2 regions of the Desulfofundulus salinus genome follow, and region 2 is predicted to be linked to the other one. Evidence: riboswitches for the same ligand, from Rfam matches in the RefSeq annotation. Region 2 holds a riboswitch; the other holds the start of a gene.

Region 1 (3,430 bases), 1.1 Mb from region 2:
GCCCCGCTTTTCCAAACCAAAGTATTCCACCGTACCTGCTCCCTTGTCTCCCAGTATTCCGGTAGCATGTGCGTCATCTACCATTAGGAGGGCTTGAAACTCTTCGGCCAGTTCAAACAATTGGGGTAAGGGAGCTATGTCACCATCCATGCTGAAAACCCCATCGGTAACGATTAAGCGCCTGCGAAAGGAAGTGCTTTCCGAAAGAATGTGCCGTAAATCTTCCATATCGCCGTGACGGTATATTCTCACCGTAGCCCGGCTAATCCGGCAGCCGTCAACGATGCTGGCATGGTTAAGCTGATCACTGATAACCAGGTCGCCCCGGCCCACGAGGGCCGATATCACTCCCAGGTTGGCCATATACCCGGTGTTAAAGACAATTGCGTCTTCGGTTCCTTTGAACCGGGCAATTCTTTTTTCTAAAAGACGGTGCAAAGTAAAATTACCTGTGGTCAGGCGGGAGCCCCCGCTGCCGGTTCCCCATCTTTTTACGGCGGCTATTGCTGCAGCCTTTACCCGCGGGTGGGTAGCTAAACCAAGGTAGTTGTTAGAAGAAAATAATAGCATTTCCCGACCGTTAATAATGGTTTTGGGTTCAGAAGGGCCGTCTATAAGGTACAATGAACGATACAGATTATGTTCTTTCATTAAACGCAATTCTTCGCTTAAGAAATCAATCAATTTTATTCCCTCCCCGAAACTTAAAGCAATGCGCGGGTTAAATGTTATTCTCCACCGTTAACCGTTATTCCTGCATAGGTTAACGTTTTTAAGCCGCTCTGCCACGCCCCGACTGCACCCTATAACGAAAAATGGTTTTCTATTGTCAATTTACTATGGACAACTTATCAGAAATGTGTTACTGTTTCATGTAAAGGGATTTAACCGCATAGCCGTGTCCGGGTTCCCCTGCCAATCAGGCAGGGGTAAAAGGGAACCAGGTGAAAATCCTGGACGGTGGGGCCACTGTGAATGGGTAGCAGCTTTCCACAGGGCCACTGGACCGGAGAGTCCGGGAAGGCGGGAAGCAGGCGATGACCCATGAGTCAGGAGACCTGCCCGGGCACGCGGCACGGAAAGCCTCCCAGGGAACAGGGGTTTGTGCCGGTGGTAATCTTACCATTTTTTACGTGGGATTATAGCCATTGTAAACAAACCCCGGTCTCTGACAGGCCGGGGTTATTCGTTTTAATGTGTACCATTTTCGGTTAAATGGCAGCAAATGGTTTAATGTCCTGCTGCCTGATGACAATTTCATACCGGAACGGGTGCTTTTACCCCGAGGGGTGAAAGTGAAAAGGGAAGCCGGTGCAAATCCGGCGCGGTCCCGCCACTGTGAGGGGGAGGGACTCCACAGCAAAGTCACTGTCCAGCACTCAGTAAGATTGCTTTCTGCTTTGATAGAAATTTGGTTACTGCTACGATAAGGTTACGGCGAAGGAAACCATAACATGGCTGAGTGCTGGATGGGAAGACGTGGAGCTCCGGTGAACCCGAGCCAGGAGACCTGCCCGTTACCGGAACGACCGGACCAACCTGCGCGGACGGGGGGTGGTTTAATTTGTCGTGGCATGATTGTGGTGCCAGGGCTAATCCTCCATCTGGGTAGATGGGGGATTTTTTATTAAGGCAAGATGGGAAGGGGTCTGTATGTCAATTTATGGTGGACTTCTGCTGGCAACTCTTGTTCTCAGTATTAAAACAGGATTGATCCTGGGTGCCTCGTGGCTGAGCCGGTGGGGGCTGGTGCTGACATCTTTTTTGTTCGGGAGTATCCTTTACGGGCTGGTTGTATTCTTTGGTACACATCAACAAACCCTGATTTCCTTTCTGGATCGTTACACCTTTGCAGGAGCCTTGCTGGTAGCCATATTTCTGATTTACCTGGGGCTGCAGGAGGAAAAGGGAGCAGGGAGTTCCTCCCCGGGTTGCTTGCGTGAAGCAAGTTTTCGCTCCAGGGGAGATGGGGAATTTGCCGGTAAGGCGGTTGCCTCTAACAGCTCCTGTCATTTCCTTGCAGGACAGCCGGCGCCAGGGGCTGTTATTTCTCCTGCTCTGGAGCGGTTTAAGTATGCCCTGGGTTTTTTACCCTGTCCTTTATGCCTGGTTGCCCTGGCCTTTTCAGTCATTGTAGCCAGTTCCATGGTGGGTACAGGGCTTTCTCGCCTGGGACTGTTTGTTGCGGTGCTGTTTTTTATCCTGGTTATTGTGACCAGCCTTGCCATGAGAAGAGCGATCCGTTTGACCGGGTATAAGCCTGTAGCTATTTTTAATCCGTTGTTGTTGTTTACCGGATTGATGACGCTTATCTTTGCTCTTTTTATTCCCAACTTTGTCCAGGCCATGACCATGCCCTTAACTCCCGTGAACATTGATTCGCCCCGCTGGCTGGCGGCGGTGTTAGCGGGGTTGGTGATCTTAAGCCTGGCGGGTTATTTTCGCTATCAGATCAATTTTTTAAAGGAACGTGATGATTGATGACCATTCCTGGTTCCGAATATTTAACCAAAATTTTGCATGCCGCATCCCAGAGCCTGCTAATTCCCGATATTATGGGTCTGCTCTTCTTTCTCGTTTTTGCCTTCATGGAACTGGGTAGTTTTGTGGCTGAAATGAGGAGAAGAAAAGTTATTCAGCCAGTCAACCTGCTGGAAGTAATTCATGACGTGGGAGGGGTTTCCCTCTGGCAGATGCGTAACCTGCAGCAGGTGCTTGATAGCAGTGCTTTAAATCCGCGCCAAAAAAAACTGGTATCGGATCTTTTGGCAAAACCCGGACTGTCCCCTGAGGTCAGGAGGCTGGTGGCTCAGGACATACTGGACCGTGAAGAATTCCGGTTTAAACAAACACTGGACAAAACGGATTTACTGGCCAAACTCAGCCCGGTTTTCGGGTTGATGGGCACTCTTATCCCCCTTGGTCCCGGGCTGGCTGCTCTGGGGCAGGGTGATGTGCGGGGATTGTCCGAAGCAGTGATCATTGCTTTTGATACTACGGTGGTGGGTGTGGCTGCCGGAGCGGTGGGTGCTCTCATTTCCAGGGTGCGTCGTCGCTGGTACGAGCAGGATTTAAGGTATCTGGAGTTGCTGCTGGAACTGGTGGTGGGGGGTGAAAGCCGTGCTGTTCAGGAGACGGAGGCGGGAGCGGTTGTCCGCAGAAGAAGTTGATCTCCTGGGCGGGCTGGCCAATCTGATTGATGTGATGCTGGTTTTTTGCTGCGGTTTGATGGTCGCCCTGGTACTTTCCTGGAACCTGCAGAACATTATCTTTGCCAAAGTAAAGCCCGAGGAAAAACAGCGACTCATGCAAAGCATTCAGCGGGTGATTAACGTGGAACGGGGTAAGGAGCTTAAGGAGATACCCGGGATAGAACAGGGGGGCGGCTTTGGTTACCAGGAGATGGGTACGGTCTATCAGGACCCGAAGA
Region 2 (3,430 bases):
GGTTAAAGGTTCATTCAAAGGCGGGGAGGTCTTTTGTGAGGGCAACGCCGAAATAGAGGAACTGGGCAGCGCCCTGGGGGTGCCTCCGGTGGTCCGGGTAGGGGTGGCCGGGGTAATCAGAGTAAAGCGGGCCTTCCCAGGGTCCGTGGTGCAGGTGGGGCAGCGCCGCCTGGTTCTTACGCAGGAAATGGGCTCCTTTAAAGCCCGTCTCAATAAAGAGGGAGAACTGGATATTGTCCCCGGAAATTAATGCAATCAGGGAAGGTGATGGGTTTGCGCGAGGCTATTTTAATGGTCGCTCAATTGATGGCCCTGTCGGCCCGGACCGCTCCCAAGGGGCTCGGCCAGGATTATGTGGGTACCCGGGTGCTGTCGGGAGAAGAGCTCTCCCGGCTGGCTGATGAAATGGAACGCTTTGGAAGGGAGCGGGGCAAGGTTAATTTCGACCGTGATGCCGATAATGTACGCCGCTCCGATGCAGTATTGCTCATTTCCCTGACGGAAAACAAGCCTTTAGGTTTAAATTGCGGAGCCTGCGGTTACAGCCGGTGTGAGGATTTACAAAGCCACGAAGGACCGGAGTTTCCTGGACCTCTGTGCGCCTGGCGTCTTTTAGATGTGGGTATTGCCCTGGGATCGGCGGTCAAAACGGCCAGCCTCTTTAACGCCGACAACCGGATCATGTACCGGGTGGGTACGGTGGCCCGCCAGATGGGTTTACTCCAGGGTCCCATTGTGGTGGGTATTCCCATTTCTGCTACAGGCAAGAACATTTATTTTGATCGCCCGGTAAAGTGATACCGGTAAATTTTAATTTCAGATTCATGGCAGGAAAAATATCCGGGCACGTAGAACTAACAACTACATCAACAGGCAAATATTAAACATCAGCAGGTGCCCCCGTTTTTAACCGGGGGAGAATAGGGAATCAGGTGAAAATCCTGAGCGGTCCCGCCACTGTGATCGGGGAGCAACCTCCAACGGTATAAGCCACTGGCAAGGCACTCACTGATGAGCTGCTGAAGTATCCCCAGTTATTCAGCCGGTTGGCTGGGTAGCGAGCGACTTGAGCCGAGTATTAGTTTGGCCCGCGAGGCTCACCGGAGCGAACGAGGGCCAAAACCGGCTAGGTTGGAAAGTGGGGATAACTCACTGATGAGCTGATACATGCGATGGCACTTGTTTCAGCAATGGAAATGTAACAGCATGGTTTAATCATATCACTGGTGAGTGCTGGCTGGGAAGGCGGTTGGTTGTGAGGAACCGGAGCCAGGAGACCTGCCTGCTGATTCTTTCACCGCTGGATGATGGTAAAGTCCACGGCCTTGTTCGGGCTGTGGACTTTTTAATTTAATCTGAACTTTAACACGTGGGAGGTTGATCGTTTTGCTGCTGGAAAAGACCATTGCCGAAGTGGGAACGCTATACCTGGAGCCCATGGCTGAAGCCAAAAAACGGCTGGACAGTCTGATCAAGCCACCTGGCAGCCTGGGCCGGCTGGAGGAGCTGGCCGTCCAACTGGCCGGTATTACCGGCAACCCCCGCCCCGTGGTTGGCGACCGGGTGATTATCATTATGGCCGGGGATCACGGTGTGGTGGCCGAGGGAGTGAGTGTGGCGCCCCAGGAGATCACCCACCAGCAGATTCCGGCTTTCCTTTCGGGGGTGGCCGGTATCGGCGTGCTGGGGCGGCTGGCCGGCGCCCGCCTGGTAGTGGTGGACGTGGGAGTAGCGGTGCCGGTAGATTACCCCGGTGTGCTTAACCGGAAAGTGCGTCCCGGGACGGGGAACATTGCCCGCGGCCCGGCCATGACCCGGGAGGAAGCGGTACGGTCGGTGGAAGTGGGTATTGAGGTTGTCCAGGGGGAGATCGACCGGGGAGCCACTTTGATTGGCCTTGGCGATATGGGCATCGGAAACACCACTCCCAGCAGCGCCATTGCCGCGGTGCTGGGTGGTTATACCCCCGAGGAGGTTACCGGCAGGGGCACCCTGGTCAACGACCAGGTTCTGCGCCAGAAGATAAAAGTGGTAGCCATGGCGCTGGAAGTGAACCGGCCCGATCCAGCAGACGCTCTGGACGTGCTGGCCAAAGTGGGTGGGCTGGAGATTGGCGGCCTGGCCGGGGTTATTCTGGGGGCAGCCGCCCGGCGGGTGCCCGTGGTCATCGACGGCTTTATTACCACTGCGGCGGCCATGGTGGCGGTTGCCCTGCAGCCCCGGGTGAAGGAATTTATGATTGCTTCTCATCTTTCCGGCGAACAGGGCCATCGTTTGATGCTGGAGTATTTAGGACTGGTACCCATGCTTTACCTGAACATGCGCCTGGGTGAAGGAACCGGTGCGGCCCTGGCCATGCACCTGGTGGAGGCGGCCTGCCGGGTGATTAACGAGATGGCCAGTTTCAGCGAGGCGGGCATCGCCGATCTGGATGAAGATAAAATATTAAAGTAAACAAAAAAATGAACAGGCCCTGAGCACCGCCTGCAGGCGGGTTCAGGGCCTGCTCAGTCTAACCAAACGCTACTTGGCAACCCGTCCAGCTTGGCGAACCGCCGGATGCGGAGCTGCACGTCCGGTGGGTGAGAGGTCTGAGGTTAGCAGCCTCTATCTACCCGATTCAGTGGTTTAGCGGAGTTTTTCAAAACGATCCTTTAACTTTTTCAATACCTGGGGCATGGTGGTATATTCCATTTCGTCCAGGTGCAGCCGGTGGGGTTCAAAGGGTCCCAGACTGCGCATGTAACTGGCTATTTCGTTGGCCATTTGCCGGGCCTGGTCGAAGGCCGGGTCGGCAAAGAAGTCCTGGGGACCAATGAGCTTGCCTTCGGCCAGCTGGAAGCCAAGGGCGACCACCCGGGGCGGGCCGTCAAAACGGGATGGGGTGGCCTGCTGCAGGCTGACCGGCATCAGAGGGCCGCTGTGGGAGCCGCGCATCCAGCCGCTGACCAGGTGGGGTTTAGTGAAGGGTTCCAGCACTTCCCCAACCGCCGGCATACCGCTCTGGCAGCGTACGATACACACCGGGTCGTCCTTGCCTACGTAGCGACCGGCCATCAGATTTAACCGCTGGGTGCTGGATACGGCGGCAATTTCCCCCGATCTCTTGTGGAAAACGCGCTTGATGCAGTAGCGGCCGGGAGCGCCGATAAATACCAGCATGTCATATATTTCCTCGGGGGCCGAGAAAGTAACACGGGTGTTTTCAATCAGGTCCCGCACCTCGAAAATAAACCCGTCGTGCATGCTGGGGTCGATGACCAGCCCGGCGGTGTTAAAGGGATCAGCAAAAATTTTGTACAGGGGCAGGTTCCAGGCTCCCGGTTCCGTCTTGTCGGCCATTAAAATTATAATGGGTTCGCTCTTGCGCTCTTCAAACTCCATCTCCGCTACTCCGGGACCTAAACCCTTGATGTTGCCGGAAAAGGCG

Evidence for each region. Region 2 has a riboswitch for cobalamin ahead of cobT (nicotinate-nucleotide--dimethylbenzimidazole phosphoribosyltransferase). Riboswitches for the same ligand answer to the same signal wherever they lie in the genome.
Region 1: another riboswitch for cobalamin. It lies ahead of D7024_RS06050 (DUF2162 domain-containing protein); the one in region 2 lies ahead of cobT (nicotinate-nucleotide--dimethylbenzimidazole phosphoribosyltransferase).

What each region holds. Positions count from the first base shown of each region.
Region 1 covers NZ_RBWE01000001.1:1,170,008-1,173,437, forward strand. Annotated here, with positions in the region: gene bioF (8-amino-7-oxononanoate synthase) at 1-684, opposite strand, end outside; cobalamin riboswitch at 888-1,080, shown strand; cobalamin riboswitch at 1,253-1,532, shown strand; gene D7024_RS06050 (DUF2162 domain-containing protein) at 1,654-2,481, shown strand; gene D7024_RS06055 (MotA/TolQ/ExbB proton channel family protein) at 2,481-3,170, shown strand; gene D7024_RS06060 (DUF2149 domain-containing protein) at 3,151-3,430, shown strand, end outside.
Region 2 covers NZ_RBWE01000001.1:2,231,742-2,235,171, reverse strand. Annotated here, with positions in the region: gene D7024_RS11460 (flagellar assembly protein A) at 1-250, shown strand, start outside; gene D7024_RS11455 (ferredoxin domain-containing protein) at 268-798, shown strand; cobalamin riboswitch at 875-1,027, shown strand; gene cobT (nicotinate-nucleotide--dimethylbenzimidazole phosphoribosyltransferase) at 1,387-2,454, shown strand; gene fbp (fructose-1,6-bisphosphate aldolase/phosphatase) at 2,629-3,430, opposite strand, start outside.